3 linked regions of the Sinorhizobium fredii genome follow. The main gene of each other region encodes a partner of the protein of the gene in region 3 in a complex. Links are inferred from orthologs where the notes say so. Each region holds a gene or a part of one and is shown on either strand. Other genes may lie near its edges. The genes, in order: NXT3_RS01050, dinB and dnaN.

What was found.
Region 1: the proteins of dnaN (region 3) and NXT3_RS01050 are in contact, whole or in part, in a cryo-EM structure (PDB 8GIZ), measured with the Escherichia coli proteins. The link is inferred for Sinorhizobium fredii from one-to-one orthologs.
Region 2: the proteins of dnaN (region 3) and dinB are in contact, whole or in part, in a solved structure (PDB 1OK7), measured with the Escherichia coli proteins. The link is inferred for Sinorhizobium fredii from one-to-one orthologs.

Annotation. Positions count from the first base shown.
Region 1 is NZ_CP024307.1:223,712-226,821, reverse strand. The notes cover bases 109-3,065. They hold NXT3_RS01050 (DNA polymerase III subunit gamma/tau), read right to left. Parts: upstream 2,549-3,065; coding sequence 668-2,548; downstream 109-667. Other genes in these bases: NXT3_RS01040 (HIT domain-containing protein), read left to right, coding at 2,799-3,065; NXT3_RS01055 (YbaB/EbfC family nucleoid-associated protein), read right to left, coding at 284-607; recR (recombination mediator RecR), read right to left, coding at 109-223. Also shown: more of recR, read right to left, coding at 1-108; more of NXT3_RS01040, read left to right, coding at 3,066-3,110. UniProt on the Escherichia coli protein: Part of the beta sliding clamp loading complex, which hydrolyzes ATP to load the beta clamp onto primed DNA to form the DNA replication pre-initiation complex.
Region 2 is NZ_CP024310.1:469,146-472,107, reverse strand. Bases 1-2,809 are described here. They hold dinB (DNA polymerase IV), read left to right. Parts: upstream 1-760; coding sequence 761-1,858; downstream 1,859-2,809. UniProt on the Escherichia coli protein: Poorly processive, error-prone DNA polymerase involved in translesion repair and untargeted mutagenesis. Copies undamaged DNA at stalled replication forks, which arise in vivo from mismatched or misaligned primer ends.
Region 3 is NZ_CP024307.1:329,737-332,843, reverse strand. Bases 90-3,043 are described here. They hold dnaN (DNA polymerase III subunit beta), read left to right. Parts: upstream 90-984; coding sequence 985-2,103; downstream 2,104-3,043. Other genes in these bases: NXT3_RS01605 (histidine phosphatase family protein), read left to right, coding at 3,021-3,043; pmtA (phospholipid N-methyltransferase PmtA), read left to right, coding at 2,403-3,005; rsmI (16S rRNA (cytidine(1402)-2'-O)-methyltransferase), read right to left, coding at 90-730. In the rest of the region: more of rsmI, read right to left, coding at 1-89; more of NXT3_RS01605, read left to right, coding at 3,044-3,107. UniProt on the Escherichia coli protein: Confers DNA tethering and processivity to DNA polymerases and other proteins. Acts as a clamp, forming a ring around DNA (a reaction catalyzed by the clamp-loading complex) which diffuses in an ATP-independent manner freely and bidirectionally along dsDNA.

The sequences.
Region 1 (3,110 bases), 110 kb from region 3 along the record:
AGACGGTGCAGGGATCGATTGTATCGACATTGCCGCAGCAGGAGCAGATCTTCACCTTGCGATGCGCCTCGCCCATCGCCTCGGCCAGCGGACCGAGCAATTGCTCCTTCTTCTTGACGAGATGCAGCGCGGCGCGGCGCGCAGAACGGGGGCCGAGCCCCGGCACCTTTGCCAGGAGCTGAATGAGCTTTTCGATTTCGGGACCGGTGACTCGCTTTGCCATGGCCGGCTTTTAGCGCATCTCCCCGATAAACGGAATCGCTTTGACGGCGATCTCCGCCAATCAGAAGGGCAGCTTCATGCCGGGCGGGATCGGCAGGCCGGCAGTGAGTTCGCGGGTCTTTTCCGCCTGCACCGCGTCCGCCTTTTCCTTGGCGTCCTTGTGGGCGGCGACGATCAGGTCCTCGAGGATTTCGACATCGTCCTCCTTGAAGAGCGAAGGGTCGATCTTCAGGCTCTTCATATGGCCCTTGCCGTCGAGCCGGACAGTGACGAGGCCGCCGCCGGCGGTGCCGTCGACTTCGAGCGCGGCGATCTCCGCCTGCAGCTTCTCCATCTTGGCCTGCATTTCCTTGACCTTGCCCATCATGCCGATGATGTCGCGCATCGTCGTCTCCTGTCGGTTGCTATGTCTGCCTGAATTCGAAGGCGCCCCGTGTCTCGGCGCCTACTCGATGTCGTCGCCGGGTACGATATCGCCGTCCGCGGATTCGGCGGCCGCCGGGGCGAGCATTTCGGCCTCTTCCTCCGCGGCGCGGATGCGTACGTCGGTAATCCGCGCGCCCGGAAAGCGCGCCAAGATCGCGGCGACGTCCGGATCCTGGCGGGCGTCGTTGACGCGCTGTTCCTGGGCACGCTGCTCGGCCTCGACCAGCGTCGGCTCGCCCGGCTCGCGGCTGTAGCTGACGACCCAGTGGATGCCGGTCCACTCCTTGAGCTTGACGGCCAGCTCATTGAGCAGCGTCTTCGGCGCATCGTCGGGGAGGTTGACGTCGAGCCGGCCGGGCTCGATATGGACGAGCCGCAGGAAGCCGCGCACCAGCGTCTTCAGCTTGATGTCGCGGTTCTTCGCGCAGAGGTCGGCGATGTCGCTTACCGAATTGACCGGGACCTTCGGCTCCGGCCTGGCGGCGGCTGCCGGCGCCGGTTTCTCCTCGATGCGGCCGACGGCGATCGGCTGGGGAGCGGCATCCGGCACGGCGCGCAGCATGGTCGCGCCGTTGCCGGACGGCCGCTGCACGGGCGCCGCCTCGACGGAACGGGCCTGAACGGGGGGCTGGGCGGCCTGAGCTTGGGTACCGCTGCCATTGCGGGCCGGCGCAGGGCGCCCCTCGCCTGCCTCGCCGCCCGAAAGCTCGAGCAAACGCCGCGCAGCCTCTTCCGGCGAGGGAAGGTGAGCTGCATGGGCGAGCCGGATCAGCACCATCTCGGCGGCGCCGGCGGGACGCGCCGAGCTTTCCGCCTCGGGAATGCCCTTCAGGAGCATCTGCCAGATGCGCGACAGGGTGGTGACCGCGACGCTGCCGGCGAATTCGGCACCGCGACGGCGCTCGACCTCGCTCAAGGACTGATCGTTCGCCGCCTCGGGCACATATTTCATGCGCGTCACGAGATGGGTGAAGTCGGCAAGATCGGTAAGCACGATCGTCGGATTGGCGCCGGCCTCGTATTGCGCCGCGAATTCGGCGAGTGCCGCCGCGGCGTCGCCCTTGATGATGTGCTCGAAGAGATCGACGATCCGTGCCCGGTCGGCGAGACCGAGCATCGAGCGCACCGTTTCCATCTCGACCGAGCCGCCGCCATGGGCGATCGCCTGGTCGAGCAGCGACAGGCCGTCGCGCGCCGAACCTTCCGCCGCACGCGCTACCATGGCGAGCGCCTCCGGCTCGAAGGGCACGGCCTCCTTGCCGAGGATGGTGGAGAAGAGCCCGACCAGGTCCGAGGCGCTGATGCGCCTCAGGTCGAAGCGCTGGCAGCGCGACAGGACGGTGATCGGAACCTTGCGGATCTCGGTCGTCGCGAAGATGAACTTCACATGCTCCGGCGGCTCCTCGAGCGTCTTCAGCAGGCCGTTGAAGGCCTGGGTCGAGAGCATGTGCACTTCGTCGATGATGTAGACCTTGTAGCGCGCCGAGACAGGCCTGTAGCGCACCTGCTCGATGATCTCGCGGATGTCGTCGATGCCTGTATGGGAGGCGGCGTCCATCTCGATGACGTCGACATGGCGGCCGTCCATGATCGCCTGGCAGTGCTCGCCCGGAACGCGCAGGTCGATCGTCGGCTTGTCGATCTCGGCGGTCTTGTAGTTCAGCGCCCGCGCCAGAATGCGCGCCGTCGTCGTCTTGCCGACGCCGCGCACGCCCGTCAGCATATAGGCCTGGGCGATGCGGCCGGTCTCGAAGGCGTTGGTGAGCGTGCGCACCATCGGCTCCTGGCCGACCATCAGGTCGGAGAAATCCTTGGGGCGGTATTTGCGCGCCAGAACGCGGTAGGCGGCCGGTTTTTCGACGGATGAAACTGGGGATGAAATGGGCGCTTCGTCGCTCATCGACCCTGCCGCTGTTCGAACTCTTGTCCCGACAGGACGGAGAAGGTGGGAGGCTGGCACGATGACCCGTGCCGGGGCTCGTTAGGGCTGCTTCCTTCCGGACCTGACCCGGTTGGCGAGTGGCTCGTCCACCACCAACCTCCCGGCTTCCATATCGGCAATATCTGAAGCAAATGCAAGCCAAGCCGCCAAAAAACTGCTATCGATATAGAATACAAGGCGAATCCGCTTGATCCCGAGGGAGTTTTTCTTGACCGAATTCACGCTCGACGAGCGCCTCGAGCGCGACGGCATACCGATCGCCCCGTTCGGCCTCTGCCAGCTTCGCCTGATGAACGACCGCCGCTGGCCGTGGCTGATCCTCATCCCCCAGCGCGCCGACGTCTCGGAGGTCTTCGAGCTCACGCCGCTCGACCAGGCGATGCTAACCTTCGAGACGAATATGGCGGCAACGGCGCTCAAGAAAGTCACCGGAGCAGAGAAGATCAACATCGGCGCGCTCGGCAACATCGTCCGGCAGCTTCATGTGCATGTCATCGCCCGCCGCAAGGGCGATCCGAAC
Region 2 (2,962 bases), on a different replicon or contig from region 3:
CCTCGAGGATCGCCGCGCCGTTCTCCTCAACCGAATGTTCGTCACGATGCTTGATCAGCAGCCAGTTGGTCCGTTTGCCGCCATCGCGATCGTTGCGCATCCGAACTAGGACGAAGCTGCCATGCAGCCGCTTGCCAACAAGCGTGAACTTGAAGTCGCCCTTCCTCAGGGCCTCTTCAGGTGACTTCCTACCCTCCGGCTCCCAGTAGCCGCGATCCCATAGCATGACCGTGCCGCCGCCATATTGACCCTTGGGGATCGTGCCTTCGAAGTCGCCGTAGTCGAGCGGGTGATCCTCGACCTCGACAGCGAGCCGCTTGTCACTAGGATCGAGCGATGGCCCCCTGGTCACTGCCCAGGATTTGAACACGCCGTCGAGCTCGAGCCTGAGGTCATAGTGAAGCCGCGTGGCGTCGTGCTTCTGGATCACGAAGCGGCGGCGGTTCGATGGCTTGACCTGCGCCTTACCGCTCGGTTCGCTGGTCTTCTTGAAATCGCGTTTGGCGCGGTATTTCGAAAGATTGTCAGCCATTGGTTTCGCGGACCCTTCCAGGCGTACGAGGAGCGGCGCCGGCGTCTGCCTCCCGATCGTCGATGTTCACAGATGACAACGCGGCCGGCGGTCCGTAGTTTCGCGGGGCGCGCGTGGGTCAGGTCGATCGAACAGTTGATATCGCGGTAAAGGCTGGTATGTTCCCTTTTTGTTTCGGCGCAGATCCTCCGGTAATGCGCCGATCCCCTCGCCATCGCTGAAGCCGTCATGAACGACATAAGCCCCACCCCCATTCGCAAAATCGTCCATGTGGACATGGATGCTTTTTATGCGTCGGTCGAGCAGCGCGATAACCCCGATTTACGCGGAAAGCCTATAGCCGTCGGAGGCTCCGCCGCGCGTGGCGTGGTCGCTGCGGCGAGCTACGAGGCGCGCGCCTATGGCGTTCATTCGGCAATGCCGTCGGTCACCGCCAAGCGAAAGTGCCCGGACCTGATTTTCGTGCCGCCGCGCTTCGACGTCTACAAGGCGGTGTCCCAGCAGATACGGGAGATCTTTGCGGAATACACGCCGATGATCGAGCCGCTATCGCTTGACGAGGCTTATCTTGATGTTACCGAGAACCTGAAAGGCATGGACATCGCCACCGAGATCGCGCTGGAGATCCGTGCCAAGATCAAGGCCGTCACCGGCCTCAACGCGTCGGCCGGCATCTCCTACAACAAGTTCCTCGCCAAGATGGCAAGCGACCTCAACAAACCCAACGGCCAGGCAGTGATCACGCCGAAGAACGGACCGGCCTTCGTCGAGGCCCTCCCCGTCAAGAAATTCCATGGGGTCGGGCCGGCGACTGCGGAGCGCATGCGGAAATATGGCATCGAGACCGGACTCGATCTCAAGGAGAAGACGCTTGAATTCCTGGTGGAGCATTTCGGGAAGTCGGGTCCGTATTTCTATGGCATCGCCCGCGGCATCGATGAGCGCCAGGTGAAGCCCAACCGGATCCGCAAGTCCGTGGGCGCGGAGGATACCTTCGTCGAGGACATCAATGATCTCGATCTGGCGACCGCGGAACTGAAACCGCTCGCAGAGAAGGTCTGGCGCTATTGCGAGGCGCAAGGCATCAGCGGCAAGACGGTCACCGTGAAAATCAAATACTCGGACTTCACCTTGGCGACGCGGAGCCGGACCGGGTCAGTAGCGTTTGCGGGCATTCCTGAAATCCTTGCTGCGGCGTCGGACCTCTTGGCAACCGTCTATCCATTCAAGCGACCTGTGAGGCTGCTCGGTGTCGCGCTTTCAACGCTGACGGCCTCCGAAATCAGTGATGCGCAATCACAGTCCCAACTTGACCTCGGACTCTGACGGGCATCGCCCCGAAATAAAAAAGCCTGCCGCGGGAGGAGGTGCGGCAGGCTTTCCTAAAAGAACCGAACAGCGACTTGGGAGGAGGAGTGCCGCTGTTCCAACAGACGTCCTACTGGGAGGAGGAGTGGGCCGTCTGAAATTCGAAGCGTTGCGGGAGGAGGAGCATCGCTTCGGTGAAAATGATCATACTGCGACAAGCGCCGTCCGCCAGAGTTTATGCTGCACTGGAGGTATGCATCAGCCGCAACAGTCTTTGGGACACATGCGTTACAGCCATCAGGCCCTAACCGATCGAAAGCAGTGAGGTACTTGGTTGGTGGGTCTGCCTCAGGGTATCGATAGATTTCGGACCTGAGATACCGCAGTTCGCCTTCCAGTTCCGGTTCATTGACCTCGATCCACCAGGATTTCGGGCGCCCGTCGCTCCCGTCCGACCACCGGTAACCGCGGGCCTTGAGGTGATCCTTCATGTCGAAGGGGCTGTTCTCGGCAAAAATGCGCACCCGTGAGCGCTGACTTGTGCTGTAGAGCTCCGCAAATGCTGTCGTGGAGTGGGAAGCTGTTTCCCGAGCGAGTGCTTCCAGCGGAGCAAAGCAGTCGTCGACCGCTCCATGGCCATCATGAAAGAAGCGAGCCTGGCCAAGCAGTTAGCCGAGTTTCGCTCCCTCGAATCCACGTGAGGACCAGTCGATCTCGGAGTTGGAACAGGCCTATGCCTTGCCTGAAAAAGTCGACGAAAAAGCATCGCAAAACGGGCGGTCAAACCCGCGTTATGAGCGATGACCAGGTCGGCGGGGTCGATTAGCGTTCCCAATGCCCTCATGTCGATGAGCTGTCCGGCCACCATCTCATCGGTGATGCCTGTCAGCCTGGTGATTTCGCCAGGAATGGAAATGCTCGGCTGCCGCAAACCACCATAGAGGCCAGTGACGTCGCCGATGTTGCCACGCTCGTCAAACGTGAAGGCAATTGCCCCTATTTCGATGATCTCATCCTTGCGATGGTTGAGCCGGGTTGTTTCGGTGTCGAGGATGACGCCCTTCAGCGGAAATTCAGGCCGAACGCTTGTGATGACCGGGCGGGGTTCGAGTTCCTCAGAAT
Region 3 (3,107 bases):
TGACGCTCGCGCCTTGGTCATAAAAGGCTTTGAGCTCGCCGAGCGTGCCGCGGCGGAACTCCTCGAAGGCCTTGGTCAGCTCGCGGCAGACAGCGGCTCTCCTCTCCTCGCCGAAAACCGCGGCGGCGGCGGCGACGGTGGCGGCGATGCGGTGCGGCGACTCGAAGAAGAGGAGCGTCGCTGGCACAGCGGCGAATTCCCTGAGCCGGTCACGCTTCGCCTTGTCCTTGGTCGGCAGAAACCCGGCAAACAGGAAGGCGTCGCTCGGAAGTCCCGACGCGACGAGGGCGGCAAGCGGCGCCGACGGGCCGGGGACGGGAACGACCTTGTGGCCGGCGTCGACCGCGAGTTGCGCCAGGCGATACCCGGGATCGGAGACGAGCGGCGTACCGGCATCGGAAACGAGCGCCACCGATTTCCCCTCGGCGAGCCCCGCAATCAGCCGCGGCCCGGCCTCGGCGGCATTGTGTTCGTGGTAGGCGACCGGCCGATTGACGATGCCGTAGCGATCGAGCAGCACCCGCGTCACGCGCGTATCTTCGCAGGCGAGCAGATCGGCGCCGGCAATCGTCTCCAGCGCCCTCAAGGTGATATCGGCGAGGTTGCCGATCGGCGTCGCCACCAGATAGAGCGCCGGTTCCAGGGGGCGCGCCGGTACGCTTGCATTGTGCAGCCGAAAGCTGCGCTGTCTTTCCTTCTCCGCCGCCTCGGCCGATTGCTGCTTTTCCAACGCCCTGTTCCCGCTGATGCCCGGCTTGCCGATTCGCGCCCTTTATGAGTGAGCGGCCAGCGCAGGGCAAGGCCGGCCGGGACGGCAGGCTGCTGCATTTGGGAAAAGCCCGCGAAACCGCTTGCTTTCGCGGCGATTTTTCTGCCATTTTGCCCGTCCACATCGCTCCGGCCGGCCGGCCGGGACACACGCAGTTTGACGCCGCGGCAGGCGCGCCCCGCCCGTCCGGCAATGGTTGAAAGCGGTAGCATCCCATGCGCATTACTCTCGAGCGGTCCAATCTTTTGAAATCGCTGAACCATGTCCACCGCGTGGTCGAACGGCGCAACACGATCCCGATCCTCTCGAACGTGCTGCTGCGCTCCGACGGCGCCAGCCTCGAAATGAAGGCGACCGACCTCGACCTGGAGATCACCGAGGCAACACCGGCGCAGGTGGAACAGGCGGGCGCAACCACCGTTCCGGCGCATCTGCTCTATGACATCGTTCGCAAGCTGCCGGACGGTTCCGAGGTGCTGCTCGCCACCAATGCCGAGGGCACGGCGATGACCGTCGCCTCGGGCCGCTCCAAGTTCTCGTTGCAATGCCTGCCGCAATCGGACTTCCCGGACCTCACGGCCGGCAGCTTCTCGCATTCCTTCCGCGCCAAGGCGACGGATCTGAAGATGCTGATCGACAGGACGCAGTTCGCGATCTCGACGGAGGAAACGCGCTACTACCTCAACGGCATCTTCTTCCACACGGTTGAGAACAAGGGCGAGCTCAAGCTGCGGGCGGTGGCTACCGACGGCCATCGCCTCGCCCGCGCCGACATCGAGGCGCCGGCCGGCTCCGAGGGCATGCCCGGCATCATCATTCCGCGCAAGACCGTCAGCGAATTGCAAAAACTGCTCGACACTCCTGACGTGGTGGTCACGGTCGAGGTCTCGGACGCGAAGATCCGCCTGACGATCGGCTCGATCGTCATGACGTCGAAGCTGATCGACGGGACGTTCCCGGACTATCAAAGGGTGATTCCGGCCGGCAATGACAAGGAACTGCGCGTCGACTGCCAGTCCTTCGCACAGGCCGTCGACCGCGTTTCGACGATCTCCTCCGAACGCGGCCGGGCCGTCAAACTGGCGCTCTCCGACGGCCAGATGACGCTGACCGTCAACAATCCGGATTCCGGCAGCGCAACGGAAGAATTGCCGGTCGGTTATGAGAGCGATCCGCTCGAAATCGGCTTCAACGCCAAATATCTTCTCGACATCACTGCCCAGCTTACCGGCAATGAGGCGGTCTTCATGCTGGCGGATCCCGGCTCGCCGACCTTGGTGCGCGATCTTGCCGCGGACGACGCGCTCTACGTGCTGATGCCGATGCGCGTCTGAGGACAATACGTCTCGATCAGACGCACAGAGGTCGCTGCAGCACGTTTCCGGTCCGAAATCGACTGCGATTTAAAGAGGCGGGCAGCGGCGCGAAATCGGATAGAACCCGCCATGCTGCCGCCTGGCGGGTTTTTCATTGGCGGGACTGTCGCTGGTTGTTGATAAAGTGTCGCTTTCAGACGCAGGCCGACTTGTTTTCGCCGCAGATGGGAGCACATTATGAGCAGACGCTTACGCGCGGCCGCCGAATCGCGGTACCGCGCGCAAAGCCATGGGAACAATGAAGCCGAGGGGATTCGATGAGTCTGCGCCTGAAGGTGAAGGAAAAGTTCGGTCAGAAGTTCGACGAAGAGATTCGCTTCTTTAAGGGCTGGATGAGCAACACCCGCGCGGTCGGCGCGATCCTGCCGACCTCCGCGGTGACGGCGCGGCGGATGGCGAGCGTCGTCAATCCGCGTTCCGGCTTGCCGGTGCTTGAGCTCGGACCGGGGACGGGCGTGATCACCAAGGCGATCCTCGAGCGCGGCATCTCCCCTGAAAAGCTGGTATCGATCGAATACTCCACCGAATTCTTCAACCAGTTGAAGCAGGATTTCGCCGGTGTGAACTTCATCAACGGCGACGCCTTCGACCTTTCGCGCACGCTCGGCGCGCTGAACTGTCAGCAGTTCGACAGCGTCGTCTCCGCCGTACCGCTCCTTAATTTTCCGATGCACCGTCGTGTCGAGCTGATCGACGATCTGCTCTCGCGCATCCCCTTCGGCCGCCCGGTCGTTCAGATCTCCTATGGGCCGATGTCGCCGGTCGTCGCCATGCCGGATCGCTATCGCATCCAGCATTATGATTTCGTCGTGCGCAACATCCCGCCGGCACAGCTCTGGATTTACAGCAAAGCCCATTAGACGGACGGCTCGCCCGTGTTCGGCGTCTATATCACGCACCCGCAGATCCAGATCGATCCTGCTGTCCCGGTGCCGGAGTGGGGCCTGTCCGATCTCGGGCGG